3 regions of the Bradyrhizobium sp. USDA 372 genome follow, and region 2 is predicted to be linked to each of the others. Evidence: predicted binding sites of a transcription regulator. Region 2 holds the regulator's gene; each other region holds the start of a gene.

Region 1 (9,905 bases), 4.3 Mb from region 2:
CTCGATGTCGGCAAGCATGTTGGCGGCGGCGAGGCGCCGCAGGCGGCGCGAGAAGTCGAGCGCTTCAGCAGCCGGGATGGAATAGCCGTGCATCACCTGGAGCGGATAGCCGCTCTGGATGATGTGGATGCGCGCGAGCGCGCGCCAGGTGCCGCCGACGGCGTAGAAGGTGCGGCCGCGGCCTGCAGTCAGCTGCGGCACCTCGTCGATCTCCTCGCGCACGATGCGATCGGCACGCTTGAGCGATTTGTGCGCGAGATCCTGGAGCGCGAGACCGCCGAGCGGCAACGTCACGCCGCTGCGCACCGCGTTCCTGCGCACGTCGATCAGCTCGAGCGAGCCGCCGCCGAGGTCGCCGACGATGCCGTCGGGGAGGTGGATGCCGGAGATCACGCCGAGCGCCGAGAGCCGCGCCTCCCGCGGGCCCGACAGGATCTCGATCTTCACCGCGCAGATGCGCTCGGCCTTGGCGATGAAATCGGGACCGTTGGAGGCGTCGCGGCACGCCGCAGTCGCGATCGCGAACACGCGTCCGACCTGCATCACCCGGCAGAGCGCGCGAAACCGTTTCAGCGAGGTCAGCGCCTTGTCGACGGCGTCGGGCGCAAGCAGGCCCGTGCTCTGCACCTCGCGTCCGAGGCCGCACAGCGTCTTCTCGTTGAAGATCGGGATGAGGCTGCGCGCCAGCGCCTCGTAGACGACGAGGCGGACCGAGTTGGAGCCGATGTCGATAACCGCGACGCTCGAGCCGCGCTTGCGCGGCCGCTTCACGTCGCAAATCCCCGATCAGGATTGATGGCGTTCGTTCCGGCGCGTGAGACGACGCGGCGAGGATTCCTTGAGCGACTTTCCACGGCCAGACAGACTCGGATTCGTCATGAAGTAGTTGTGGACGTTGAAAGGCTCCTCGCCCTTCGCGGTCTTCATACGCGTTGAAGACCCATCCGGCAACAACTGCCAGCTCTGCTCATTGTCCTTCAGGTTCGCGACCATGATCTGTTCGAGAACCTGCTGATGCACCGTCGGATTTTGCAGCGGACACAGCACCTCGACGCGGCGGTCGAGGTTTCGCGGCATCATGTCGGCAGAGGAGATATACACAGCCGCTTTCGCGCTCGGCAGGCCCTGGCCCATGCCGAAGCAGTAGATTCGGCCATGTTCCAGGAAACGGCCGATGATCGACTTGACGCGGATGTTCTCCGACAGGCCGGGAATGCCGGGCCTGAGGCAGCAGATACCTCGCACCACGAGCTCAACCTGGACGCCGGCCTGGGACGCCTCGTAGAGCGCATCGATGATGTCGGGGTCGACCAGCGCATTCATCTTCATCCAGACCGCGCCCGGACGGCCGTGCCGCGCATGCGCGGTCTCGCCCTGGATGTGCTCGATGATGCGCTTGCGCAAGGTCAGCGGCGACACGGCCATCTTTTCCAGATCGCTCGGCGCGGCATAGCCGGTGATGAAATTGAACACGCGCGCGGCATCGCGGCCGATGGTCGGGTCCGAGGTGAAGTAGGAAAGGTCGGTGTAGATGCGCGCGGTGACCGGGTGATAGTTGCCGGTGCCGGTGTGGACGTAGGTCGTCAGGCTGCCGCCCTCGCGGCGCACCACCATCGAGAGCTTTGCGTGCGTCTTCAGTTCGAGGAAGCCGTAGACGACCTGCACGCCGGCGCGTTCGAGATCGCGCGCCCAGCGGATGTTGGCTTCCTCGTCGAACCGCGCTTTCAGCTCGATCAGTGCAGTGACGGATTTGCCGGCTTCGGCCGCTTCGGCGAGCGCGCGCACGATCGGTGAGTTGTTGGAGGTGCGGTAGAGGGTCTGCTTGATCGCGACGACATCGGGGTCGCGCGTGGCCTGCTGCAGGAACTGCACGACGACGTCGAACGACTCATAGGGATGATGGACGATCAGGTCCTTCTGCCGGATCGCGGCAAAGATGTCGCCGCCATGCTCGCGCACGCGTTCGGGATGGCGCGGCACGTAAGGGGTGAATTCGAGGTCGGGGCGGTCGAGCCGGGTCAGCTGCGAGAGCTCGTTCATCGCCTGCACGCCGTCGACCAGGAACACCTCGTCGTCGGCGGCCGAGAGCGCGTGCTGCACGAAGCTGCGCAGCTCCTCCGGCATCTTGGCGTCGATCTCGAGCCGGATCACCGATCCGCGGCGGCGGCGCTTCAGCGCGGTCTCGAACAGGCGGACGAGGTCTTCGGCCTCTTCCTCGATTTCGAGCTCGGAGTCGCGAATGATCCGGAAGGCGCCATGGCCGTGCAGATTGTAGCCGGGGAACAGGCGATTGATGAACAGGGCAGTGGCCTGTTCCAGCGAGATCAGGCGCACCGTGCCCTCCGCCGGTAGGCGGATGAAGCGGTCGATCTTGCCGGGCATGCGGATCAGCGCGTTCATCTGCTTGCCGTCGGCGGCGCGCGTGAGGTGCAGCGCGATGGTGAAGCCGAGGCTCGGAATGAACGGGAAGGGGTGGGCCGGATCGATCGCCAGCGGCGTCAGCAGCGGGAACACGTTGTTGAGGAAGTAGTCCTCGATCCAGGTCCGTTCAGCCTTGGTGACGTCCTTGCCGTCGACCAGCACGATGCCGACATCGGCCAGCGTGCCGCGCAGGTCGCGCCAGATCGCCTGCTGGTCGGAGGCGAGCTGGGAGACGGTGCGGTTGATCAGCGCGAGCTGCTCGGACGGCGTCAGGCCGTCGGGGCTGCGTTCGGCAATGCCCTCGCGCACCTGGGCCTTGATGCCGGCAACGCGGACCATGAAGAACTCGTCGAGGTTATTCGCCGAAATCGACAGGAATCGCACCCGCTCCAGCACGGGGTGACTGGGGTTGACCGATTCCTCCAGGACGCGGCGGTTGAAATGCAGCCAGGACAGCTCGCGGTTGATGAACCGCTCGGGGCTGGACGCGATGGCCGGGAGGCCCTCGGTTTCCGGGGCTTTCTCTTTGGTTTCAAGAGCTTGCGCAGAGTCCATTAGAAGTCGGTCCATCCAGTTCACCCAATTGCGACTTAAGCGCAAAATCGGCGGGAGCATGTGTTAGAGCGATGACGTTTCGATGACATTGATGTTCCGCCGCCGCCCCGCGTCAAGCGGGCTTCAGGGAGGCCTGCGAGCCGGTCAGGCGTCCCGGAGCAGCTCGGCGGCCAGTGCCCGGGTGACGGGACGGCCGAGCCGCAGGGCTTCGCTGTCGAGCAGCTCGATGGCCCGGCGGGCGGCGGCCGAGGACCGTTCCAGGCGGGTGGCGAGATAGCCGACCACGCTCTCGTCCACATTCAGCTGGCGGTCGGCGCAGAACTTGACGATGAGGCCGCGGAACAGCTGGTCGTCGGGCGGCAGCAGCGTGACCACCGGAACGGCGCGCAGGCGCGAGCGCAGGTCGCGCAGCTCGATCTGAAGCGCGGCCGGTGCCTCGCGCCCGGTGAAGAGGACGTAGGCGCCGTCCTCGCGGGCGAGATTCATCAGGTGAAACAGGGCGCGCTCGTCGAAGTCCCCAGCCTTGAGATCCTCGACCACCAGCGCGCCGGTGGCGAGCGCGCCGGGCACGGCCGCCGCGGTCAGCGCATTGGCGGTGGTCGAACGGGCGCCAGCGTCCTCGGCCCAGATCGCGGCGAGATGGCTCTTGCCGCTGCCCTCCGGGCCCGCCAGCCACATGATCCGGTTCGGCCATTCCGGCCAGCTGTCGATCAGGCCGAGACCGGCCGCGTTGGCGGGGCCTTCGAGGAAGTTGTCCCGGCTGAGGCTCTCCGCATGCGGAAGTGCAAACGCCAATTGTCGGGGATGAACGCGGCCTGCCACGCTTGCTTTGCTCCATGCCGGCGCGCCGGCCGGTTCGAAGAGAATTCGATTTGATCGAGCGGAGATGGCCTTTACGAGGCCGCTTCCACTTTCATTTGGCCTCGATCGTGCTCATGTGCCGCAGCCACTCGACGAGATAGAGCGACACGGAGGAGAGCGTGAGGACCGTGACGAGACCCATCAGGATGATATCATAGGGCGCGGGCTTGAAGCCGAAGGCAAGCGCCGCCAGCACCAGGGCTGCGAACGCCACTTGCGCGACCGTGTTGAGCTTGGACACTTTCGACGGCTTCATCTCGACCGGCCGGTCGAACAGCCAGGACACGATCACGGCGGCGACGATCATGATGTCGCGCGAGACCACCAGGATCACGATCCAGCGCGGGATCGCGCCCCAGATGCCGAGCGCCATGTAGATCGAGACCAGCAGCGCCTTGTCGGCGAGCGGATCGAGCAGGGCGCCCAGCTCGCTCGTCATGTTGAAACGCTTGGCCAAGAACCCGTCCACGGCATCGCTGATGCCGGCGATGAGGAAGACGGCGAACGCGACCTCCATTTGGCTCGATACGATGGCCCAGACGATGATCGGGACCAGCATGATGCGGCCCAGGGTAATGATGTTCGGAATACTCACGCAGCGCTTCCCGGCACCGGTTCTGATCTCAAATCCGGCCCGTTGCAGGCTGAACCGGTTGATATGTCTACATAGTATAGCGGGGAGCGCCATGCGAGCCATTGCGCGTCCCCGGAATTCGACGTAACCAGCCGCAAACCCACTGGAAATCGGGCATGACCGACCGCAAAAACGGCCTCACTTACGCCGATTCAGGCGTCGATATCGACGCGGGCAACCGCCTGGTCGACCTGATCAAGCCGATGGTGCGCGCCACCGCACGGCCGGGCGCCGATGCCGAGATCGGCGGCTTCGGCGGCCTGTTCGACCTCAAGGCGGCCGGCTTCAAGGATCCGGTCCTCGTGGCCGCGACCGACGGCGTCGGGACCAAGGTCAAGATCGCGATCGAGACCGGGCTGCATGGCGGCATCGGCATCGACCTCGTCGCCATGAGCGTCAACGACCTCGTGGTGCAGGGCGCCGAGCCGCTGTTTTTCCTGGACTATTTCGCCTGCGGCAAGCTCGACCCCGAGGCCACTGCGGCGATCGTCGCAGGCGTTGCAGAAGGATGCCGCGAATCCGGCTGCGCGCTGATCGGCGGGGAAACCGCCGAGATGCCCGGCCTCTACAAGGACGGCGACTACGACCTCGGCGGCTTTGCCGTCGGCGCCGCCGAGCGCGGTACGTTGTTGCCGCGAAAGGACATCGCCGCGGGCGATGCCGTGATCGGTCTCGCTTCGTCCGGCGTGCATTCCAACGGCTTCTCGCTGGTCCGCAAGATCGTCGAGCAGTCGGGCCTCAGCTTCGAGGCGCAGGCGCCGTTCGCGCCGGTGATGACGCTCGGCGGCGCGCTGCTGACGCCGACCAGGCTGTACGTCAAATCCTGCCTGCGCGTTATCCGGGAGACCGGCGCGGTGAAGGGGCTCGCCCACATCACGGGCGGCGGCTTCACCGACAACATCCCGCGCGTGCTGCCCAAGCACCTCGGCGTCGGCATCGATCTGGCACGCCTGCCGGTGCTGCCGGTGTTCAAATGGCTGGCCGCGCAGGCCGGCATTGCCGAGCTGGAAATGCTGCGCACCTTCAATTGCGGCATCGGCATGATCGCGATCGTCGAGCCCGACAAGGTCGACAAGGTGATCGAGGTCTTCACCGACGCCGGCGAGACCGTGGCGCAGCTCGGCACCGTGATTCCGGCCGAGGGCGAGCACCGCGTCGTCTATAACGGCCATCTCGACATGGCGCTGTGATGAAGCGCCGCGTCGCCATCCTGATTTCCGGGCGCGGCTCCAACATGGCCGCCTTGATCAGGGCAGCCGCTGCCGCCGATTTTCCGGCGGAGATATCGCTCGTCATCTCCAACAAGGCCGATGCGCTCGGCCTCGAACGTGCCCGGGCGGGCGGCGTGACCACGGAGGTGATCGAGAGCAAGCCGTTCGGCAAGGACCGCGCCGGCTTCGAGAAGGTGCTGCAGGCCGCGCTCGACAAGCACGGCATCGAGCTGATTTGTCTGGGCGGCTTCATGCGCCTGTTCACGGCCGAGTTCACAAAAGCCTGGTATGGGCGGATGCTCAACATCCATCCCTCGCTGCTGCCGTCGTTCCCCGGCCTCGACCCGCACGGCCAGGCCCTGCGCGCGGGCGTCAAGCTGTCCGGCGCGACGGTGCACTTCGTCATCCCCGAGACCGATGCCGGCCCGATCGTGATGCAGGGCGCGGTTCCCGTCAGCGACCACGACACCGCGGAGACGCTGTCCGAGCGAATCCTCGAGGTCGAGCACCGCATCTATCCCGAGGCGCTGCGGCTGCTCGCGACCGGCAAGGTCCGGATCGAGGGCGATGTCTGCAAGACGGCGGGAAGCGCGGCGTCGGAGAATTTCTTGGTTGCGCCGGTGGTGCGCTGAAGAGCCGCCCCGTCCCGTCATTGCGAGGAGCTCTTGCGACGAAGCAATCCAGAATCGCTCCGCGGAAAGATTCTGGATTGCTTCGCTTCGCTCGCAATGACGGAATATGTGGCGCGTGCGAGCCGAACCATGAACCTACGCGCAACGGGCGAGCCCCCAAACAAGATCCCCCGGCAGAGCCGGGGGCAACGTCATGATCGCTCGCTTGCCGCGAGAGACATCAGGAAACCTTGAGGTTCTCCGCGGACGACTTGCCGCGGTTCTCCACGAGGTCGAATTCAACCACCTGGTTCTCGTTGAGGGTGGAGAGTCCGGCACGCTCGACCGCGGAGATGTGGACGAACACGTCCTTGTCGCCGCCGTTCGGCTTGATGAACCCATAGCCCTTGGTCGGGTTGAACCATTTGACGGTGCCCTTTTGCGGCATCGCTCGTCTCCTCCACTAGATATAAAAAAGACGCGGCCGCTTTTCGCGTGCCACGCCACAAACGGTCTTGCGGAAGTCTGTTCGAGTCTTGAGGCGCAATGTCGCGAAACGCACAGCCAAGCGGCCAATTCCGATTGTGACCGATATTGCAACATGAAAATCGTCGCCTAGCAAGCCGCGCGAGGATTTCAAGACCAGGCCAGCTGCCTTCAAGCGCAATTTGCGACCTGTGGCAGCAGAACCACAATCAGTGCAATAGCCTTGGCCGTCATGCGCCGACCGGTTGACCCCTCGTGGCAGTTCGGCACAAATCGCCGCTAGCGCCGCAGACCGTGTTGCATTTTTGCGCGCCGCCACTTCGCTACGGGATTCATGGTCATGCGCTGCGCCGCGCAGCTCTCCGGGACACGGCAGACGATCGGGCTGGACCGCGTCCGCCGGATCGCCGCTGCGCTTGCGATGGCGTTTGCGCTGGTCGTGACCATGGCGGCGGTGAGCCCCAGCTTCGCGCAAAGCCCGACGCCGACACCCACCCCGACGCCCACGCCGTCTCCAACGCCGATTCCGTCGCCGACCTCGACCAATCAGGATCGGTCAGCCGGCAACAGCGCGCTCAATCTCGGCTCGGGCTTTCTGGAGCGGCTCGGCAACCAGGCATCCGGCGGCGTCAACCGGGCGTTCCGCACCAATCCGGGCGGCGGCGGTGCCTCGGCGGGCACGGAAGATCCCCGCTACCGCACCTGGTTCGAGGGCTACGGCCTCTCGGTCCGGACCGATGCGCAAGGCGATTTCGTCGGCGACAAGCGCAAGACCTTTGGCGGCGTCGCCGGTTTCGGCGCGCGGCTCGCACCCGGCGTCAACATCGGATTCTCGGTCGACCACAGCCACACCGACATCGACGTGCCGCTGGCGCTGCAATCCGCAACGCTCGACCTGACCCAGCTCGGGTTCAGCGGCTCGGTCGACAGGGGCCCGTGGACCTGGGCCTTTGCGGTGGTGCACGGCTTCGGCAAGGTCCATTCCAGCCGCGACACCGGCCTTGGCCTTGCGACCGCGGGCTATCGCGCCGCCGTCGACGGCGCGCTGACCGAGATCAGCTATTACTGGACCAAGGACCAGATGCGCATCGTGCCGAAGGGCGCGCTGGAATATGTGCGCGCCACCAGCGCCGCGTTCAGTGAGTCCGGCGGGCTCGACCCGCTCAACGTCGGCGCGACGGCGCTCTCGCGCGCGCGCATCATGATCGGGGCGGAGATCGGCCGCTACTTCATTATCGACCAGAAGATCCTGGACCTCTCGGCCTACGGCAAGTTCGTCGACAATTTCCACCAGGACCTGGGATCCATCCAGGTCAGCCTGGGCGCCCAGAACATCATCGTTCCCGGCATCGGCGAGAGCCGTTACGGCGCGGATGCCGGTGCCTCGGCTTCGCTCAGCCTGACCAACGTGGCTCGGCTCTACGTCAATTACGACGGCAAGTTCCGCAACGAGCTCACCTCGCACCAGGGCACAATCGGCTTCGAATACAAATGGTGAGCTGACGCTCGCCTGCGTTCAGGTCGGCGCCGTCGCCACATATCCGGTTAAGCCAAAGCCCTCGCGCGCCGCCGTCATCATCGGCACCAGCGCGTTCGGATGGATGAACTCGTCGCGGAAGCAGGGATAGGTCCTGGGATCGAAGATCTTCTTCAGCCAGTCGACCACGATCTTGTGGCGCTCGGAGGTGCGAAACTCCTTGTGATAGGTGAGCCAGAGATCGGCGTGGTGGCTGACGCCGAGGTCGACGGCAACGAGCGGCGCGCCGAGCGCAGTCGACACCGTCGGCAGGAAGCCGATGCCGGCGCCGCGCTCCACCGCATAGAGCACGCCCACCGACGAATTGGTCTTGATCCCGACGATGCCCTCGAGCGACTTCAGCCCGAGCACGCGGGCATAGGCGCCGTCGTCGACCTGCGGCGCGCTCTGCTTGATGATGCGGTGGTTGTTCAATTCGGCGAGCGTTGCCGGCACGCCGTAGAGGCTTTCATATTCCTTGGAGACGAAGGGATAGATATGAAGGCGGCCGAGCTTGGCGACGATCAGATCCGGATTGGTCGGCGGCTCGAGCTGGATTGCGATGTCGGATTCGAGCCGCGCGACGTCGGCCTGCTCCATTGCGCAGCGCAGATCGACGGTGATCTTGCGGTAGGTCTTCTGGAAATCGATCAGCCGCGGCAGGATCCAGAAATTGCCGGGGCCTTCCGTCACGGCGACGCGCACGGTGCCCGAGGTGTCGTTCGATGTCCGGGCGGCGCGGCGGAAGACGTTGAAGGCGTGACGCTCCATATGCGTGACGTCGGCAATCATCGCGTTGCCTTCATCGCTGAGCGTAAGCCCGCTCTGGTCGCGCAGGAACAGCTTGCAGCCGATGCTCTCCTCGAGCCGGTCGACGCGGCGCATCAGCGTTGTGGAGGTGAGGCCGAGCTCTTCGGCGGCATTCCGAAAACTTTTATATTTTGCGCACGCTAAAAACAGCTTCAAATCATCCCAGGACGTGCCCAGGGCTTCTTCACGGTGCTGCATCATCGCAGCACCCCGGTGCAATAACTGCTGCATACTCCTGATCCCCAACCGCTAAGCTCGTCGTCATAGCGGGGCATGAAAGCCTTGAACGATAGAGGCGTGATATGAGTATGGAAAGGGGCTCGTTTGCCGCAAGACACGATTTCGATGCCCTGCCTCTGAGCCCGGACATCGACGTCCGCTGTGCGCAATTTTCCGAAATTGAGGCGCTTTCGGAGATGGCGCACCGGCTGGTGCCGGGCGTGCAGATCGGGACGGCGGAGCTTGCCAAATATTACCTTTTCGATCCCCAGAGCATCCTGACATTCAGCCGCAAAGGCAAGCTCGTCGGCGGCATGGCGTTCCTGTTCCTCAATGATCGCGGACACGACGCGCTGCTGCTCGACGAGATTTGCCTCACTGCGCCGGAGACGCGCTATCTCGCAGCGGCGGACGACGACGTCGCCGCCATCTACATTTGGGCGATCGCGGCGACGGGCCGCGGCATCGCCGGTCTCGGCAAAGCCGCGGCGCATCTGCGGCAGATAAGGTTTCGCAGTGCGGACTGCTATGCGCAGCCGTCAACGGTGGCTGGACGCGACATCATGAAGGCGACAGGCTTT
Region 2 (9,905 bases):
GTCCTATCTCAGCCTGTTCAACGCCGCCCTGATCCTCGCCATCATGGTGCTGCCTTTCATCACCTCGATCTCGGTCGATGTGTTCAAGACGGTGCCGCCGGTGCTGAAGGAAGCCGCCTATGGCGTCGGCTGCACCACCTGGGAAGTCGTCCGCAGCGTCGTGATCCCCTACACCCGCGTCGGCATCATCGGCGGCGTCATGCTGGCGCTGGGCCGTGCGCTCGGCGAGACCATGGCGGTGACCTTCATCATCGGCAATTCGTTCAAGATCTCCTCGTCGATCTTCGCGCCGGGCACCACGATCTCGGCCGCGATCGCATCCGAGTTCGCCGAGAGCGACGGCCTGCACCAGTCCGGCCTGATCCTGCTCGGCCTCCTGCTGTTCGTGCTGACGTTCTTCGTGCTCGCGGCCGCCCGGTTGATGCTGCTGCGCCTGGAAACCAAGGCGGGGAAGTGAAGTCATGAACCCGATCTATTCGCGCCGCCGCCGCTGGGACATCGTCATTCGCGGTCTCTGCATCGCAGCCGCTGCGTTCGGCGTCACCTGGCTCGCGCTGATCCTGATGACGTTGCTCTACAACGGCCTGGCCGGGCTCAACCTCCAGGTCTTCACCGAGAACACGCCGCCGCCCGGATCGAACGAAGGCGGTCTGCTCAACGCCATCGTCGGCTCGCTGATCATGACCGTGATCGGCGTCGGCATCGGCGCGCCGCTCGGCCTGTTCGCCGGCACCTATCTTGCCGAATACGGCCGCAACGACAAGCTGACCTCGGTGATCCGTTTCATCAACGACATTCTCCTGTCGGCGCCCTCGATCATCATCGGCCTGTTCATCTACGGCGCGGTGGTGGTGCCGATGCGGGGCTTCTCGGCGATCGCGGGCAGCCTCGCGCTCGCCGTCATCGTGATCCCGGTCGTGGTGCGCACCACCGAGGACATGCTGCTGCTGGTGCCGAATCCGCTGCGCGAGGCGGCCTCTGCGCTCGGTCTGCCGCGCTCGCTGGTGATCAAGCGCATCGCCTATCGTGCCGCGCGTTCGGGCCTCATCACCGGCGTGCTGCTGGCGACCGCCCGTGTCGCGGGCGAGACCGCACCGCTGTTGTTCACGGCGCTGTCGAACCAGTTCTTCAGCCTCGGCCTGAACAAGACGATGGCGAACCTACCTGTCACCATCAACAACTTCGTGCAGAGCCCCTACGAATATTGGAAGCAACTCGCCTGGAGCGGCGCGCTGCTCATCACCCTGACCGTGCTTGCCCTGAACATTGGCGCGCGCATCCTTGGCGCCGAGAGGACTGCAAAATGAGTGAAATGTCTGTTTCCGTCAGCGCGCCGACCGTTCATCCCGGCTCGCAGCCGCTGCCCGAGGCGCCCGCCAAGGTCACCGCGCGCAACCTGAATTTCTACTACGGTGAGCACCACGCGCTGAAGAACATCAATCTGACGCTCGGCACCAACCGCGTCACGGCGTTCATCGGCCCGTCGGGCTGCGGCAAGTCGACCCTGCTGCGCATCTTCAACCGGATGTACGACCTCTATCCGGGCCAGCGCGCCACCGGCCAGCTGCTGCTCGACCAGACCAACATCCTCGACGCCAAGCTGGACCTCAACCTGTTGCGGGCCCGGGTCGGCATGGTGTTCCAGAAGCCGACGCCGTTCCCGATGACGATCTACGAGAACATCGCCTTCGGCATTCGTCTGTACGAGAAGATCTCGAAGTCCGAGATGGACGGCCGCGTCGAGAAGGCGCTGCGCGGCGGCGCGCTGTGGAATGAGGTCAAGGACAAGCTCAATGCCTCCGGCCTGTCGCTCTCCGGCGGCCAGCAGCAGCGCCTCTGCATCGCCCGCACCGTCGCGGTGCGGCCCGAGGTGATCCTGTTCGACGAGCCTTGCTCGGCGCTCGACCCGATCTCGACCGCCAAGGTCGAGGAGCTGATCCAGGAATTGTCCGAGAATTACACGATCGCGATCGTCACCCACAACATGCAGCAGGCGGCGCGCGTCTCCGACAAGACCGCCTTCATGTATCTCGGCGAGTTGATCGAGTTCGACGATACCAGCAAGATCTTCACGTCGCCGAGCGATCGGCGCACGCAGGATTACATCACCGGCCGGTTCGGCTGAGGAGACGGAATATGGGTTCTGAACATACCGTAAAGGCCTTCGACAGCGACCTTCAGGAGCTCACTCGCCTGGTCGCCGAGATGGGCGGCATCGCCGAGCGCATGATCGTCGATTCCGTCGACGCGCTGATCCGCCGCGACGTGGCACTCGGCCAGCGCGTCGTCACCACCGACGCCGATCTCGACGCGCTGCAGAAGCGCATCGAGGAGCGCGCCGTGCTCACCATCGCCCGCCGCCAGCCGATGGCCGTCGACCTGCGCGAGATCGTCGGCGCCATGCGCGTTGCGACCGATCTCGAGCGCATCGGCGATCTTGCCAAGAACATGGGCAAGCGCGTCGCGGCGCTGGAGACGGATTTCCATCCGCTCAAGCTGTTCCGCGGCCTGGAGCACATGACAGACCTCGTGCAGCAGCAGGTCAAGAGCGTGCTCGACGCCTATGCCGCGCACGATTTGCCGGCGGCGATGGCGGTGTGGAAGGGCGACGAGGAAGTCGACGCCATCTGCACCTCGCTGTTCCGCGAGCTCCTCACCTACATGATGGAGGATCCGCGCAACATCTCGTTCTGCATCCACCTGATGTTCTGTGCCAAGAACATCGAGCGGATCGGCGACCACGCCACCAACATCGCCGAGACCGTGTTCTACATGATCGAGGGCCAGGCGATCACCGACAAGCGGCCGAAGGGCGACATGACGACCTTCGCCACGACGGTGCCGAATACCTAAGGAGCGACGACAACATGGGCGCACGCATTATGGTGGTAGAGGACGAGGAAGCTCTCACCGAGCTTCTCCGCTACAACCTCGAAGGCGACGGCTATGACGTCGAGACGGTGATGCGCGGCGACGACGCCGACACCCGCCTCAAGGAGCACATTCCCGATCTGATCGTGCTCGACTGGATGCTGCCGGGCCTGTCGGGCATCGAGCTGTGCCGGCGGCTTCGGACCCGTCCCGAGACCAAGCAGCTGCCGATCATCATGCTCACCGCGCGCGGCGAGGAGAGCGAGCGGGTACGGGGCCTCGCAACCGGCGCCGACGATTACATCGTCAAGCCGTTCTCGGTGCCGGAGCTGCTCGCGCGCGTGAAGGGTCTGCTCAGGCGCGCCAGCCCCGAGCGGCTCGCCACCGTGCTCGCCTATGGCGACATCGAGCTCGACCGCGACAAGCGCCGCGTGGCGCGCTCGGGCCGGCCGATCGATCTCGGCCCGACCGAATATCGCCTGCTGGAGTTCTTCCTGGAGCATCCCGGCCGCGTGTTCTCGCGCGAGCAGCTGCTCGATAGCGTCTGGGGCCGCGACATCTATATCGATGAGCGTACCGTCGACGTCCATATCGGCCGCCTGCGCAAGCTGCTCAATCTCGGCCGCGAGCAGGACCCGATCCGCACCGTCCGCGGCGCCGGCTACGCGCTGGATGATCGCTTCGCGAAGGCCGAGCAGACGTAGGCGTTTCGAGCTGTTGTTTGGCGAGCTGTGGCCACAATCTCAGCCGTCATCCCGGCGCGCGCGCAGCGCGAGCCCGGGATCTCAGCGCGAGCGCTTGCGCTCGTCGCGATCAACCCAAGGACTTTGTTTGGCGAAGACCCGGCGTGACCATCTCGCGCAGCAATTGCGCCCTGTGGTTATGGATCCCCGCCTTCGCGGGGATGACACTGAGTAGGTGGCGCCGTCATCGTGTGACGGCTGTAATCTCGGCGATCAACTAATCCCGCAAGCTCAGCGCGTGCTCGGCTTCGCCGGTGCGCGACGGCGGTCCGCTGCGGGCTGATAGGCCACGCGCGAATGCTGGGCGCAATAGGGCAGGCCCGAGAGCGCCTTGCCGCCGCAGAAGAAGAAATCCGGGCTCGAGGGATCGCCGACCGGCCAGTGGCAGGTCGCCTCGTTCAATTCCAGCAGCGACAGCCGCTGGCTCATCGGCACCACGTTGTCGTAGGTAACCGGCTCGGCTTCCACCTCGACCTCGAAGGCCTGCGCCAGCGCGGTGTTACCGCGCGCAACGGGTCGCGTCACGCGCATCATGTGCTGCGCGGGCCGTGCCTTGCGCGGCCGCGGCGCTGCCGATGAAGGGCTCTTGGCGCGGCCGGACAGGCCGAGCCGGTGCACCTTGCCGATCACGGCATTGCGGGTCACATTGCCGAGCTCCGCCGCGATCTGGCTGGCCGAAAGTCCGGCCTCCCAGAGCTTCTTCAGCTGCTCGACGCGATCATCGGACCAGGTCAAAACCGTCATTGCACCCTTTCCCTCGCAGCGCGCCTGCCATCCTGGAGCCTTCGCCGCGATTGCCTAAAGCCTTGAAAAACCCGTGCCGCCAGAATCCCTTAAGGCTCGCCGGGCGCGCTCAAGACGCCCGAACGTTTACGCCGGTACATGAGGACTTTTGGGATCAGAACTGCTGCACGAGATGTCGTATCTGACAGTCCAAACGCTACAATATGGCGTGACTCCCGCGCAAGAGTCCGCCGACTCGCTTCCACATGTTCCGTGGCGAAAAACCCGCAAAATCGGCACCGCAAGACTACGGATTCAGCGTTTCGCGAGGCTTTCCGGGCGGCATTGACACCCGTCTTTCCAAGCATAAGATAGTGCCACGTGCCGCCCTTAAAAGGCGGCACGTTTCGTTTTCCGGGGCCGGTCAATGGTGCGTTGCGCAATGCGTGCCTCACACCGTCCGCAACATTCAAGTGACGTCATGACTAACAGCGCCGCGCCGCATTTGCTCCCCGTCTTCGCCAGGGCCGACCTCGGTTTCGAGCGCGGCGAAGGCTGCTGGCTGATCGCGACCAATGGTGATCGCTATCTCGATTTCACCTCGGGCGTGGCGGTGAATGCGCTCGGCCACGTTCATCCCGCGCTGGTCAAGGCGTTGCAGGAGCAGGCGACGAAGCTCTGGCACATGTCGAACCTGTTCCAGAGCCCCGATGGCGAGAAGCTCGCAAGCCGCCTCTGCAATGAGAGCTTCGCGGACTTCGTGTTCTTCTGCAATTCCGGCGCCGAGGCGCTGGAAGGTGTGGTCAAGCTCGTCCGCCATCATCACTTCTCCAAGGGCCATCCGGAGCGTTATCGCATCATCACCTTCGAGGGTGCCTTCCATGGCCGCACGCTGGCGACGCTGGCTGCGACGGGATCTGCGAAATATCTCGAGGGCTTCGGTCCGCCGATGGACGGCTTCGATCAGGTGCCGCACGGTGACCTCGACGCCGTGAAGAAGGCGATCGGCCCGCACACCGCCGGCATTCTGATCGAGCCGATCCAGGGCGAGGGTGGCGTTCGTGCTGCACCTCCCGCCTTCCTGAAGGCGCTGCGCGAGCTCTGCAACGAGCGCGGCCTGTTGCTCGCCTTCGACGAGGTGCAGACCGGCATGGGCCGCACCGGCGAGCTCTTTGCCTACAAGCGCACCGGCGTCACACCGGACGTGATGTCGCTCGCCAAGGCGCTCGGCGGCGGCTTCCCGATCGGCGCGGTGCTGGCGACCGCGGATGCGGCCGCCGGCATGGGGCCCGGCTCGCACGGCTCCACCTTCGGCGGCAATCCGCTCGCGATCTCGGCTGCCAACGCCGTGCTCGACGTCATGCTCAAGCCCGGCTTCTTCGACCACGTGCAGAAGATGTCGCTGCTGCTCAAGCAGAAGCTCGCCTCCGTGATCGATCGTCACCCCGATGTCGTCAGCGAGGTGCGCGGCGAGGGCCTCTTGATCGGCATCAAGGCCGTGGTGCCCTCGGGCGATCTCGTCACGGCGCTGCGCGCCGAAAAGCTGCTCACCGTCGGGGCCGGCGACAATGTCGTGCGCTTCCTGCCGCCCTTGATCGTCACCGAAGCGGAAATCGAGGACAGCGTCGGCCGGCTCGAACGCGCCTGCACGGCGATCTCCTCCAGTCAGACCAAGCGGGCGGCAAGCTGATGAGCACGACGCCCAACAAAGCTCCAAAGCACTTCCTGGACATCAACGAGCTGCCGCTGTCGGAGCTCAAGAGCATGCTCGCCGCCTCTTCCGCCATGAAGGCGAAGCAGAAGGCGCAGCAGCCGGTCAGGCCGCTCGAAGGCAAGACGCTGGCGATGATCTTCGAGCGTCCCTCCACCCGCACCCGCGTCTCGTTCGACGTCGGCATGCGCCAGCTCGGCGGCGAGGCGATCATGCTCACCGGCGCCGAGATGCAGCTCGGCCGCGGCGAGACCATCGCCGACACCGCGCGGGTGCTGTCGCGCTATGTCGACGCCATCATGATCCGCATCCTCAATCACGATGCGCTGCTGGAGCTTGCGGCCAACGCCACGGTGCCCGTCATCAACGGCCTGACCCGGCGTTCGCATCCCTGCCAGGTGATGGCCGACCTCATGACCTATGAGGAGCATCGCGGCCCGATCGAGGGCAAGACGGTGGCCTGGACCGGCGACGACAACAACGTGCTGGCGTCCTGGGCCCATGCCGCCGAGCGCTTCAAATTCCAGCTCAACGTCGCAACGCCGCCGGAGCTCGCACCGAAAAAGGTCATGCGGGACTGGATCAAGGCGACGGGCGCGCCGATCGTGCTCGGTACCGATCCCGAGGCCGCGGTGCGCGGCGCCGATTGCGTCGTCACCGACACCTGGGTGTCGATGGGCGACAAGGAGGGCGAGCACCGTCACAACGTGCTCAAGCCCTACCAGGTCAATGCCAAGCTGATGTCGCTGGCCAAGGCGGATGCATTGTTCATGCACTGCCTTCCGGCCCATCGCGGCGAGGAGGTCACGGATGAAGTGATCGACGGCCCGCAATCGGTCGTGTTCGACGAGGCCGAAAACCGCCTGCATGCGCAGAAGGGCATCTTGGCCTGGTGCTTCGACGCGGTGAAGTGACCTTTCTGAAGCCCGGATGGAGCGCAGCGAAATCCGGGGTTCTCAGCGTGCGGAACGATCTCCCCGGATTACGCTGCGCTCCATCCGGGCTGCGCGGCCCGTCGTTCTGAGGACGACGGAATGCGGCCGTTCCCCTTCCATTTCCGCCCACCGACCCCAGATAATGCGCCATGGTTTTCCAATCTCCTGACATGAATACCGGGCCTGAAGGCCCGGTTCGCGCGCCATCATCGGTTCCGGTCGATGACGCCGTGCTGCCTTACGAGGTCGACGCGCTCGACGTGCGCGGGCGCCTGGTGCGGCTTGGCCCTGCGCTCGACGACATCCTCACCAAGCACGATTATCCCGCGCCGGTCGGCAAGCTGCTCGGCGAGGCCATCGTGCTGGCCACGCTGCTCGGCTCGGCGCTCAAATTCGAGGGCCGCTTCATTCTTCAGGCCCAGACCGATGGCCCGGTGTCGTTCCTGGTGGTCGACTACAAGGCCCCGGACCGTCTGCGCGCCTATGCGCGGTTTGATGCCTCGCGCCTGGGCACGGCAAAAGATTCCGGCACGCTGCTCGGTCGCGGCCATCTCGCCATGACCATCGACCAGGGCCCCGACATGAGCCGCTACCAGGGCCTGGTTGCGCTCGATGGCGGCAGCCTGGAAGATGCTGCTCATGAATATTTCCTGCGCTCCGAGCAGATCCCGACGCGCGTGCGCCTCGCGGTCGGCGAGGAGTGGCGCTCGAGCGACGGCGGCAAGCATCGCTGGCGCGCCGGCGGCATGCTGATGCAGTTTCTGCCGAAGGCGCCGGAGCGCGCGCGGCAGGCGGACTTGCATCCCGGCGATGCTCCCGACGGCACCGAGGTGCACAGCGTCACCGAGGACGATGCCTGGGTCGAGGCGCGCTCGCTGATCGAAACCGTCGAAGACGTCGAGCTGATCGATCCCGAGCTCTCCGGCGAGCGGCTGCTCTACCGCCTCTTCCACGAGCGCGGCGTGCGCGTGTTCAATCCGCAGGTGCTCGAGGCGCGGTGCTCCTGCTCGCGCGATGCGGTCGCCGCGATGCTCAAGAGCTTCTCGCCCGACGACCGCGCCGCCATGGTCAAGGACGACAAGGTCGTCGTCACCTGCGAGTTCTGCTCATCGGTGTACCAGTTCACGCCGCACGAGGCAGGCGCGGAGGACGCGTAGCGTCGCCTTCGTCATTGCGAGCGCAGCGAAGCAATCCAGAGCCTTTCCGCGGTGGCAGTCCGGATTGCTTCGCTGCGCTCGCAATGACGAGGCTGGAGAGGCTATTCGCCAAGCGCTCGGACATCGTAGGGTGGGTTAGCGTAGCGTAACCCACCTCTTCTGGTTCTGCGGATACAAACAATGGTGGGTTACGCCTTCGGCTAACCCACCCTGTACCCTTGTGGGGTTCGTGGCGGCCTTCGGATGTAGACTGGCCGTCCGGGCCGATCCGCCGGGAGCAGCCTTGTCCACCTGTGCCTCGAGCACCGACGTAGGAACCGCGCCCCGGCGGAGCGACCGCGATCGAGATCCGGTAGGAGGTCGCGCCAAGAGCGCCGGTACAGGGACTGATCAGGATCGTGGTGGCCCGCCTTGCGAGCAAGGAGGTCTCAACAATGATCGAAGATGTACGCTGGTTCGTCGGGATCGACTGGGCAACGCGGAGCCATAGCGTTTGCCTGCTGGATGCCGCGGGAAGACAGGTTGCGCAGCACGAGTTCGACCATGGCGGCGCCGGGCTGACGGAGTTGCGTGACTGGCTGCTGGAGAAGACCAAGGCCGCACCGGGACAGATCGCCGTGGCGATCGAGATGCCGCACGGCCCGGTGGTGGAGATGCTGCTCGAGCACGGGTTTGCGGTGTTTGCCATCAATCCCAAGCAACTGGATCGCTTCCGCGATCGCTTCACGGTGGCCGGTGCCAAGGACGACCGCCGCGATGCTCATGTGCTCGGCGCCTCGCTGCGCACTGACCGTGCTGCTTTCCGTCGGCTTGTGGCAGACGATGCGGCGATGATTGAGCTACGGGAGTGGTCGCGCCTGGCGGACGAACTGCAGCAGGAACGCACGCGGCTTGCCAACCGCTTGCGTCAGCAGTTGTGGCGATATTATCCCCAGGCCACCAAGTTGACCGACGATGTCGCCGACGAATGGTTCCTGGCGCTTTGGCAGAAGGTGCCGACCCCCGCCAGTGCGGTCAAGGCCAGCGAGAAGGCCATCGCAGGTGTTCTCAGGGACTATCGTATCCGCCGTCTCAATGCGGCGACGGTGCTCGGGACTTTGCGCGAGGCACCGCTGTTCGTAGCCCCCGGCACGACGGAGGCAGCCTGCGCTCACATCCGCAGCCTGGCGGCACGTCTGCACCTGGTCAATCGGCAGATCAAAGAGGCTCATCAGAACCTGGACCGGCTATGTGCCGAGTTCGAAGGAGAGGAGAAGCCGTCGGGGCAGAGCTCGGAGCAGTGCGACGTGACGATCCTACGCTCCTGGCCAGGAATCGGCAGGATCAATCTCGCCACACTGCTCGCCGAGGCCGCAGAGCCCCTGCGCAGACGAGATTACCATGCTCTGCGCGCCTTGGCAGGGGCTGCGCCGGTGACGCGGCAAAGCGGCAAACAACGCTTCGTGATCCGCCGCCTCGCCTGCAACAGGCGGCTACAGAGCGCCGTCCATCACTGGTCGCGTGTCGCCATCCAACACGACGCTGCCAGCAGGCGACGGTATGATGCCTTGCGCAGAAAAGGACACGGTCACGCGCGGGCTCTGCGCAGCGTGGGAGATCGCTTGCTTTTTGCCCTGTGCACGACGCTCAAGCGACAGACCCCATACGATGCGGACCATAACGGCACAAAGAACTCCGCGAACGGGTGAGCCCCATTCCTTTGTTCGGCCGGGCGACCATTCCTTCGTCCCGACCTGCCGAGCGCCAGAGCGCCGCCCGCAGATGC
Region 3 (9,905 bases), 4.3 Mb from region 2:
TGCGTCGACGATGGTGCCGACACGGACGTCGACCGCGAGAAAAGTGTCGAAATCGATGGTCGGTGCGGCGGCTGCGGCGGGATCGTGGGTGACGTGCATGGTGATGTCCGTTTAAAGAGTTGGCGCGTGCCGCAATATTGTCGCGCGACGCGGAGTTTCGTACAACGCCACGCACATCACCGATACGCCATGCGCGAGGACTGTCTTGCCCACCATCATCTACGGCATCAAGAACTGCGACACCATGAAGAAGGCCCGCGCCTGGCTCGATGCCCATGGCGTGGCGTACGCGTTTCACGACTACAAGGCCGCGGGTGTGGAGAAGGACAGGCTCGAGCAGTGGACCGACAAGGTCGGTTGGGAGACCCTGCTCAATCGCGCCGGGACGACCTTCAAGAAGCTCCCCGATTCCGACAAGGAAGGCCTCACCGAGAAGAAGGCGCTGGCATTGATGCTAGCGCAACCATCGATGATCAAGCGGCCGGTGCTCGAAATCGGCAGCAAGCTGCTGGTCGGCTTCAAGCCGGATATCTATGCCAAGGAGGTCGGTGGCAAGGCGCGCTGACGGCTAGTTCAGCTCGATGATCTCGTTGGAAATAGCGGGGCCCGGCTGGTCCGCGAACTCGACCGTCTCGGCGGGTGCGATGCGGCCGGGGGCGCGATGAAACAGCTCGCGGTCGATCACGGCCCGCAGCTTCGGGCGCGGCAGCGCGTCATTTCCGCGCATCAGATTCTTGATCTCGAAGCCGCCGTCCTCGCAGAAGGTCTTCACTGACGCGATGACGTGGCTGACTCTGCCGTCGGTCAGGAACGGCAGCAGCAGCCGCTCATACGCGACGATGCGGCCATAGGTGTCGTCGACGTCGGCAACGCTGTAGACCGGAAGGGCGCGCGCGACGCATTCGAGATAGACCGGCACCACGTAGGGTGCGAGCCGAGGTCCGACATAGTCATCGAGCGAAACGCCCTTGCCGGTATGCCCATAGGCGCGCGAGATGCGCGTGCCTTCGCTCTGGATGACGAGACGCGGCGTCGGCGTCGAAAGCTCCACCGTATAGTAGATCAGATCCGACAGCTCCTCCTCGAGCCGTGCGGGCTGATACTCCCAGATCGCCGGAACGATCTGCTGACGCGCATAAAGTCGCAGCCACGTGTTCAGGAGATCGCGCTGCCGGATCGACTTGACGACGGAGGGAGCCGCGCTTGCAAAATCCAAAGCAATTTCTCCGCACGTGAAAACCCGCGCATGATCGGGCTTGCGGGGAAATTATTGATGAAGGCTGGCGCGGGAGACGAAAGACCGTTAACGACGGCTTGATGGCCGGTGCCTTGCGAACCGGGAAGGCCGGGCAGGCACGACATCGACCTCTGCGACTAAGGGAGCATTTGTATCCCAGCCGAAGGCCTGACCTGCTCAGCTTTCCGCCTTGCCTAACCCCCGTCACCTCCGGCATATTCCGCGCCCGGAGGCGGCGCCCCGGTGGGCTGCAAGTCCTCCGGACAGCCGAAGCAACAAGGACAGCCACGCGCCGCGCGGGCAGGGGGAAAACTGTTTGGCCGATGAGTTCATTCTCGAAACGGAAGGCTTGACCAAGGAGTTCGCGGGCTTCTTCGCCGTCCGCGACGTTGCGCTCAAGGTTCGCCGTGGGAGCATTCATGCGTTGATCGGCCCGAACGGGGCCGGCAAGACGACCTGCTTCAATCTCTTGACCAAGTTCCTCAAGCCGTCGGCCGGGAAAATCCTGTACAAGGGGCAGGACATCACCGCGATGGCGCCGGCGGATGTGGCCCGCATGGGGCTGGTCCGTTCGTTCCAGATTTCGGCGGTGTTTCCCCATCTCACCGCGCTGGAGAACGTCCGCGTCGCGCTGCAGCGCCAGCATGGCTCCTCGTTCGACTTCTGGCGCTCCAAGTCGGTGCTCAACCGCTTCAACGATCGCGCGCGCGAGCTTTTGAGCGACGTCGGCCTCAGCGAGTTTGCCAATACGCCCGCGGTCGAGATGCCCTATGGGCGCAAGCGGGCGCTCGAGATCGCAACCACGCTCGCGCTCGACCCGGAGATGATGCTGCTCGACGAGCCGATGGCCGGCATGGGCCACGAGGACATCGACAAGATCGCCGCGCTGATCAAGCGCATCTCCGCGAAATACACCATCCTGATGGTCGAGCATAACTTGAGCGTCGTGGCCAACCTCTCCGACATCATCACCGTGCTGACGCGCGGGCAGGTGCTCGCGCAGGGCCATTACTCAGAGCTCACCAAGGACGAGCGCGTCAAGGAAGCTTACTTGGGAGCCGGTCATGCCTGACACTGCGATCGCCGAGGCTCCGGCCAAGGCTGCGACCGGCGGGAACATCCTGCAAGTCCGCAACCTCGAAGCCTGGTACGGCGAGTCCCACATCCTGCACGGGATCAATTTCGACGTGAATGCGGGCGAGGTCGTCACCCTGCTCGGGCGTAACGGCGCCGGCAAGACCACCACGCTGAAGTCGATCATGGGCATCATCGGCAAGCGTGCCGGTTCGGTGAAGTTCAACAACCAGGAGATCATCCGCGCGACCTCCGACAGGATCGCGCGTATGGGCATCGCCTTCTGCCCGGAAGAGCGGGGCATATTCTCCAGTCTCGACGTCCGCGAGAACTTGATGCTGCCGCCGGTGATCCGTGAAGGCGGATTGTCGCTCGAGCAGATCTTCGAGTTGTTCCCGAACCTGAAGGAGCGGCTGAACAGCCAGGGCACCAAGCTCTCGGGCGGCGAGCAGCAGATGCTCGCGATCGCGCGCATCCTGCGCACCGGCGCGAGCTTCCTGATGCTGGACGAGCCGACCGAGGGCCTCGCGCCCGTCATCATCCAGCAGATCGGCCACACCATTGCGCGGCTCAAGAAGGAGGGCTTCACGATCCTTCTGGTCGAGCAGAATTTCCGCTTCGCCTCCACCGTCGCCGACCGCTATTACGTGGTCGAGCACGGCAAGATCATTGACGGATTTTCCAATTCCGAGCTTGCCGCCAACATGGACAAGCTCCACACCTATCTCGGTGTGTAGCCGAGCAGGGCGGACGATCGAGAGTAACTATCAAAGGAATATTGGGAGGCTGATTATGAAGCACGGCATTTCGGCAATGTTGCTCGGGACGGCCCTGGCGCTCGGCGCGGCAGGTGGCGCGGTCGCGCAGGACAAGAACATCAAGATCGGCGTGCTGACCGACAATTCGGGACTTTATGCCGACCTCGGTGGCGCTGGCTCGACCGTCGCCGCACAGATGGCGATCGAGGATTCCGGGCTCGCTGCCAAGGGCTGGAAGCTCGACCTGATCTCCGCCGACCATCAGAACAAGCCCGACATCGGCTCCACGATTGCCCGGCAATGGATCGACGTCGAGAAGGTCGACATCTTCATGGATGTGCTGAACTCCGGCGTTGCGCTGGCGGTGAACAACATCGTCAAAGAGAAGAATTCCATCCTGATCAACACAGGTGCGGCGACGTCGGATCTCACCAACGCGCAATGCTCGCCGAACACGGTCCACTGGGTCTATGATACCTATATGCTGGCCAACAGCACCGGGCAGGCGCTGGTGAAGGCGGGCGGCGACACCTGGTATTTCCTCACCGCGGACTACGCCTTTGGCCATGCCCTCGAGCGCGACACCGCCGCGGTCGTGGTGAAGTCGGGCGGCAAGGTGATCGGCAATGTCAAGCATCCGCTGAATACTGCCGACTTCTCGTCGTTCCTGCTTCAGGCGCAGGCCTCCAAAGCCAAGATCATCGGCATGGCGAATGCCGGCGGCGACACCACCAACACCATCAAGCAGGCAGCGGAGTTCGGCATCGTCTCCGGCGGCCAGAAGCTTGCGGGCCTGCTGCTCTTCATCACCGACGTGCACTCGCTCGGTCTGAAGGTGGCGCAGGGCCTGAACTTCACCGAGACCTTCTATTGGGACATGAACGACGGTACGCGCGCGTTCTCCAAGCGCTTCTCCGAGCGCATGAAGAACAAGGCGATGCCCTCGATGGTGCAGGCCGGCGTCTACTCGGGTCTGCTGCATTATTTCAAGGCGCTGGAGGCGATGGGCGGCAACCCGCATGACGGGGCCAAGGTGGTCGCCAAGATGAAGGAGATGCCGACGGAGGATCCGCTGTTCGGCAAGGGAACGATCCGTGCGGACGGCCGCAAGCTACATCCCGCCTATCTGTTCGAGGTCAAAAAGCCCGAGGAATCCAAGGCGCCCTGGGACTATTACAAGCTGATCGGCACGACCCCCGGCGACCAGGCCTTCCGGCCGCTGTCGGAAAGCGCCTGTCCTCTGGTGAAGAAGTAACGGTGAACGATGCAGGCCGGTGCGCAACGGCGCCGGCCTGTTGTTGAGGAATAAAAGGGACCGGGTGCGGGATCGATGCAGGCTCTTTACGCTCAGCTACTGGTGGGACTGATCAACGGCTCGTTTTACGCGCTGCTCAGCCTCGGGCTTGCCGTCATCTTCGGCATGCTCAACATCATCAATTTCGCTCACGGCGCGCTCTACATGATGGGCGCCTTCGTCGCCTATTTCCTGTTGAACCTCGGCGGCATCAATTATTGGTGGGCGCTGTTGCTGGCGCCGATAATCGTCGGCATCTTCGGCATGATCCTGGAACGGACCATGCTGCAATGGCTGACCGGGCTCGATCATCTCTACGGCCTGCTCCTGACCTTCGGCATCGCGCTGATCGTGCAGGGCGTGTTCCAGAACTATTTCGGCTCCTCGGGTCTGCCTTACGCCATTCCCGACCAGCTCAGGGGCGGCATGAATCTCGGCTTCATGTTCCTGCCGATCTACCGCGGCTGGGTCGTCGTGTTCTCGCTGGCGGTGTGCCTCGCGACCTGGTTCCTGATCGAGAAGACGCAGCTCGGCGCTTACCTGCGCGCCGCCACCGAAAATCCGACGCTGGTGCGCGCCTTTGGCATCAACGTGCCGCGCATGATCACGCTCACCTACGGTCTCGGCGTCGGTCTTGCCGCGCTCGCCGGCGTGCTCTCGGCACCGATCAACCAGGTGCGGCCGCTGATGGGCGCCGACCTCATCATCGTCGTGTTCGCGGTGGTCGTGATCGGCGGCATGGGTTCGATCATGGGCTCCATCATCACCGGCTTCGCGCTCGGTGTGATCGAGGGCCTGACCAAGTATTTCTACCCCGAGGCCTCCAACACCGTCGTGTTCGTGCTGATGGTGCTGGTGCTCCTGGTGAAGCCAACGGGATTGACGGGAAGGGCGGCCTGAGATGACAACCCTGACGGACGACACGCTGCCGACGACCCCGCGCGCGATGCGCGACGAGATGACCGTGTTCGTGGCGATGGCGCTGCTGCTGGCAGCGGTGCCGTTCACGGGCCTCTACCCGTTCTTCGTGATGCAGGCGCTGTGCTTTGCGCTGCTCGCCTGCGCGTTCAACCTGCTGGTCGGCTATGGCGGCCTGCTGTCGTTCGGCCACGCCATGTTCTTGGGGACAGCCGGCTATTGCAGCGCGCATGCGCTGAAAGTGTGGGCGCTGCCGCCGGAGCTCGGCATTCTCGTCGGCGTGGCCGCGGCGTTCGTGCTCTCGATCATCACGGGCTACATCTCAATCCGCCGCCAGGGCATCTATTTCTCGATGATCACGCTGGCGCTGTCGCAGCTGTTGTACTTCATCTATCTCCAGGCCCCGTTCACCCATGGTGAGGACGGCATCCAGGGCATCCCGCAAGGACGCATGTTCGGCCTGCTCGATCTCTCCAAGCCGACGGTGCTGTACTATGTCGTGCTGGTCGGCTTCCTCGCCGGCTTCCTCCTGATCTTCCGCATCATCAACTCGCCGTTCGGCGAGGTGCTGAAGTCGATCCGCGAGAACGAGCAGCGCGCGATCTCGCTCGGCTACCGCACCGACCAGTACAAGTTCCTGGCCTTCGTCCTGTCGGGGACGCTCGCCGGCTTTGCCGGCGCGCTGAAGGTGTTCGTGGCGCAGAACGCCTCGCTCACCGACGTGCACTGGTCGATGTCGGGCGAGGTCGTGCTGATGACCCTGGTCGGGGGGCTCGGCACCATTTTCGGTCCCGTGGTCGGCGCCTTCGTGATCATCGCCATGCAGCAATATCTGGCGGGTTTCGGCCAGTGGGTGACGGTGATCCAGGGCGCGATCTTCGTGGTCTGCGTGCTCACCTTCCGCCGCGGCGTCATCGGCGAAATCGCGCATTACTTCCGGCGGTCGCTCTAAGCGGCTGATATTGCACCAATTTCAATGGTGCAGGAAAGCGGTGGATGATCCGGCTCCGCGGGCGTGAGATGACGCGCGCGGATCGAAAATGGTCTATGACAGTTTTATGACAGCCCCTCGCGGGCCTGACCATTTTCAACCGGTAGCCAATCCCCATGATGCGATGGTTTCGTGCGTTCCTGCCCAAGGAAGAACGGTTCTTCGACCTGTTCGACCGACATGCCCAGACCGTGATCCAGGGCGCAATCGCCCTGCAGGGCATGCTCAATGGAGGTGAGGAGACGCCGGTCTATTGCCAGCGCGTCAACCAGTTCGAGAACGACGCGGATAACATCACCCGCGAGGTGCTGACGGCGGTGCGCCGCACCTTCATCACCCCGTTCGACCGCGGCGACATCAAGAACCTGATCACCTCTCTGGACGATGCCATCGACCAGATGCAGCAGACAGCCAAGGCCGTGATGCTGTTCGAGGTGCGCGCCTTCGAGCCGCCGATGCGCGAGATCGGCGGACTCCTGATCGAATGCGCCAATCTGGTGGGACGCGCGCTGCCTTTGATGCAGTCGATCGGTCCGAACGTCGCCATGCTGACCGCGATCACGGAAGAGCTCGGCAAGCTGGAGGGCCGGGTCGACGATCTCCACGATATCGGCCTGAAGGAGCTGTTCCTCAAGCATCGCGACGGCAATGCGATGGATTTCATCGTCGGGGTCGAGATCTACGATCATCTCGAGAAGGTGGCCGACCGCTTCGATGACGTTGCGAACGAAATCAACAGCATCGTCATCGAGCAAGTATAGGGCCTCGCCGTGGATGCCGCGTTGGGTCTTCCCGTCCTGGTCGGCTTGATCGCCGTCGCGCTGCTGTTCGACTTCCTGAACGGCCTGCACGACGCCGCCAATTCGATCGCGACCATCGTCTCGACCCGCGTGCTGCGGCCGCAATTCGCGGTGTTCTGGGCCGCCTTCTTCAATTTCATCGCCTTCCTGGTGTTCGGGCTGCACGTCGCCCAGACCATCGGCACCGGCATCATCGATCCCGCGGTCGTCGACGCCCAGGTGATCTTCGCGGCGCTCGTCGGCGCCATCGTCTGGAACCTCGTGACCTGGGCGCTCGGCATTCCGTCCTCGTCCTCGCACGCGCTGATCGGCGGGCTGGTCGGCGGCGGCATGGCCAAGGCCGGCATTTCCGCCGCGGTGTGGAGCGGCCTGTCCAAGACCGTGCTGGCGATCGTGCTGTCGCCGCTGGTCGGCTTCCTGCTCGCGATGTTGCTGGTGGCGATCGTGTCCTGGGCGTCGGTGCGCTCGACGCCGTTCGCGGTCGACCGCGCCTTCCGCATCCTGCAATTCGCCTCCGCCTCGCTCTATTCGCTCGGCCATGGCGGCAACGACGCGCAGAAGACCATGGGCATCATCGCGGTGCTGCTCTATTCGCAGGGCCATCTCGGCAGCGACTTCTCGGTGCCGTTCTGGGTGGTGCTGTCCTGCCAGGCGGCGATGGCGCTGGGCACGCTGATGGGCGGCTGGCGCATCGTCCGCACCATGGGCCTGCGCATCACGAAATTGACGCCGATGCAGGGCTTTTGCGCCGAGACCGGGGGCGCGGCGACGCTGTTCATGGCGACCTATCTCGGGGTTCCCGTCTCGACCACCCACACCATCACAGGCGCCATCGTCGGCGTCGGCGCCGCCCGCCGCGTCTCGGCGGTGCGCTGGAACGTCGCCAGCTCGATCGTCTATGCCTGGGTGATCACGATCCCGGCCTCGGCCATCGTGGCCGCGCTGACCTGGTGGGTGGTCCAGATCTTGCGGTGAGAACTATCGCAACGGTGCTTTGTTGCTTACAGTCCAAGTAAGATCGTCCTCGACCGATTTATAGGATGAGATGCGATGACAAGGACATCGGCATGGAGCAGCATGACTCGTCTCGGTTTCCCCGCGGAAGATTGGACCGCAGATCTGTTTCGGCGCCTGGGATATAGCGTCAGTCAGAACATTCTCATTGCTGGAGTTCAGGTTGACCTTACGATTGAACGTGACGGTGTGAGTGCTCCGGTCGAAGTTATGTTTTACGATCGATTGGTTCCGTTGAGTTTGATCAAGCAAAAGATAGTTCGCCTACGTCCGCTGGTCGAGTTGGCTAGCTACGACAAACCTATTATCGCAGTGCTCGGAAAAGCTACAACACAGGCTAAAGAATTTGCGTTGGACGTGTTCGGAGCAAACGTATGGGACTTGGAAGTTCTGCGACAGAAGTCGCAAGCACATCCAGACCTCTCAAAGAGGCTCGAGAAACTTCTCGGCGAGAAGCAGAGAGCAGTCCAATCGTCGAGAGGCAATGACACGACCGACGAGCCTGATGAATCCCTGCAAATTACGGTAACGCGTCAATCAGAGGCTGATCGACTCATCGCCAAGTTGGCGCGTCATAAGGAAAAGGGAGGCCTGACACCTCGCGAATATGAGGAGTTATGCCAGGAGACCGTCACATTTCTCTTTGATCCGGACCTCTATGGCTTCGAAAAGCAAGCGCAGACGTCGGATGGGGGCAATCGCTACGACTTCATTTGTCGAATAAGATCGGGAAATTCGTTTTGGGATTCTATTAGAAATGACTTTCGAACAAGATCGGTCCTATTTGAGTGCAAGGACTACGAAGACCTGATAACCGCGGATCAAGTGTATTCAACTGAGAGATATCTGTTCTCAGGCGCACTGCGGACCGTCTGCTTCTTGCTGTCACGGAAGGGACCGGACGAAGGATGCAAGCGCGCCGCGCAAGGCGCTCTTCGCGAGTCGGGAAAGCTCATACTTCTGCTGTCGAACGACGATTTGGTCGAAATGCTGAAATTGGCTGCCGATAAGGAAGGCCCGACTAATTTTCTGGACGAAAAGATTTGGCAATTCGTCGTTACACTGCCTCGCTAGCAATCGAGGTCGTTACGTAACTATTTGACCGATTTGCCTTTTTGACTAAGTAACGTATCTCAGCCCCGCGATGCCGGCGACGATCAGGCCGATGCTGGCGAGGCGGAAGGCCGTGGCCGGCTCGCCGAACAGGACAATGCCGAGCGTCGCCGTGCCGACCGCGCCGATGCCGGTCCAGACCGCATAGGCGGTTCCGACGGGCACGATTTGAGCGCAAGTCCGAGCAGGATGACGCTACCGGCCATGGCCGCCAGCGTGACCGCGGACGGAACAAGCTTGCTGAAACCTTCGGTGTATTTCAGGCCGATCGCCCAGGTGATCTCGAGAAGACCGGCGACGAATAGGATGCTCCAGGCCATGACGACCCTCCATCAAGGCAGGGTCGTCCCCGCGGCTGAGGTGCTGATGGGCGGGGAAGGCCGTCCTCCCCCAAGACTGATATATCCACGCGTCGATATGGGGCTGGCCGGAAGTCCCCGCAATCACCAAATGAGGCTTGATCAGGCCCGTTTTCCCTGCCACACGCTCCCGCCATGTCCGACATCGCCACCACCACAGCCGAATCGCCGGCCCGTTCCCCGCTTGCCGCTGAGGTGGCGCGGCGGCGGACCTTTGCGATCATCTCCCACCCCGACGCCGGCAAGACCACGCTGACCGAAAAGCTGCTGCTGTTCGGCGGCGCCATCAATCTCGCCGGCCAGGTCAAGGCCAAGGGCGAGCGGCGCAACACGCGTTCGGACTGGAT

The links. Region 2 encodes PhoB, which activates phosphate uptake and scavenging genes when phosphate is short. Its sites were predicted from a motif close to TGTCATNNANCTGTCAT; they were not measured.
Region 1: AB7M16_RS36690 (RNA degradosome polyphosphate kinase) is a predicted target of PhoB. The motif match lies at 3,048-3,064, and genes of this name have one in related genera.
Region 3: AB7M16_RS36320 (DUF47 domain-containing protein) is a predicted target of PhoB. The motif match lies at 6,329-6,345, and genes of this name have one in related genera.

Annotation. Positions count from the first base shown of each region.
Region 1 is NZ_JBRJHR010000001.1:7,874,009-7,883,913, forward strand. Features, by position in the region: gene ppx (exopolyphosphatase) at 1-771, opposite strand, end outside; gene AB7M16_RS36690 (RNA degradosome polyphosphate kinase) at 787-2,976, opposite strand; gene AB7M16_RS36695 (chromosomal replication initiator DnaA) at 3,121-3,798, opposite strand; gene AB7M16_RS36700 (CDP-alcohol phosphatidyltransferase family protein) at 3,890-4,432, opposite strand; gene purM (phosphoribosylformylglycinamidine cyclo-ligase) at 4,588-5,661, shown strand; gene purN (phosphoribosylglycinamide formyltransferase) at 5,661-6,314, shown strand; gene AB7M16_RS36715 (cold-shock protein) at 6,535-6,741, opposite strand; gene AB7M16_RS36720 (autotransporter outer membrane beta-barrel domain-containing protein) at 7,120-8,277, shown strand; gene AB7M16_RS36725 (LysR family transcriptional regulator) at 8,296-9,336, opposite strand; gene AB7M16_RS36730 (hypothetical protein) at 9,408-9,905, shown strand, end outside.
Region 2 is NZ_JBRJHR010000001.1:3,543,977-3,553,881, reverse strand. Features, by position in the region: gene pstC (phosphate ABC transporter permease subunit PstC) at 1-457, shown strand, start outside; gene pstA (phosphate ABC transporter permease PstA) at 462-1,307, shown strand; gene pstB (phosphate ABC transporter ATP-binding protein PstB) at 1,304-2,125, shown strand; gene phoU (phosphate signaling complex protein PhoU) at 2,137-2,853, shown strand; gene phoB (phosphate regulon transcriptional regulator PhoB) at 2,868-3,575, shown strand; gene AB7M16_RS16870 (GcrA family cell cycle regulator) at 3,846-4,358, opposite strand; gene AB7M16_RS16865 (acetylornithine transaminase) at 4,819-6,027, shown strand; gene argF (ornithine carbamoyltransferase) at 6,027-6,962, shown strand; gene AB7M16_RS16855 (Hsp33 family molecular chaperone) at 7,133-8,140, shown strand; gene AB7M16_RS16850 (IS110 family RNA-guided transposase) at 8,575-9,828, shown strand.
Region 3 is NZ_JBRJHR010000001.1:7,796,670-7,806,574, forward strand. Features, by position in the region: gene AB7M16_RS36280 (tRNA-binding protein) at 1-99, opposite strand, end outside; gene AB7M16_RS36285 (ArsC family reductase) at 206-565, shown strand; gene AB7M16_RS36290 (hypothetical protein) at 569-1,216, opposite strand; gene AB7M16_RS36295 (ABC transporter ATP-binding protein) at 1,554-2,309, shown strand; gene AB7M16_RS36300 (ABC transporter ATP-binding protein) at 2,302-3,048, shown strand; gene AB7M16_RS36305 (ABC transporter substrate-binding protein) at 3,104-4,324, shown strand; gene AB7M16_RS36310 (branched-chain amino acid ABC transporter permease) at 4,400-5,263, shown strand; gene AB7M16_RS36315 (branched-chain amino acid ABC transporter permease) at 5,265-6,233, shown strand; gene AB7M16_RS36320 (DUF47 domain-containing protein) at 6,389-7,033, shown strand; gene AB7M16_RS36325 (anion permease) at 7,043-8,047, shown strand; gene AB7M16_RS36330 (hypothetical protein) at 8,123-9,160, shown strand; partial or broken gene sugE (quaternary ammonium compound efflux SMR transporter SugE) at 9,206-9,519, opposite strand; gene AB7M16_RS36340 (peptide chain release factor 3) at 9,694-9,905, shown strand, end outside.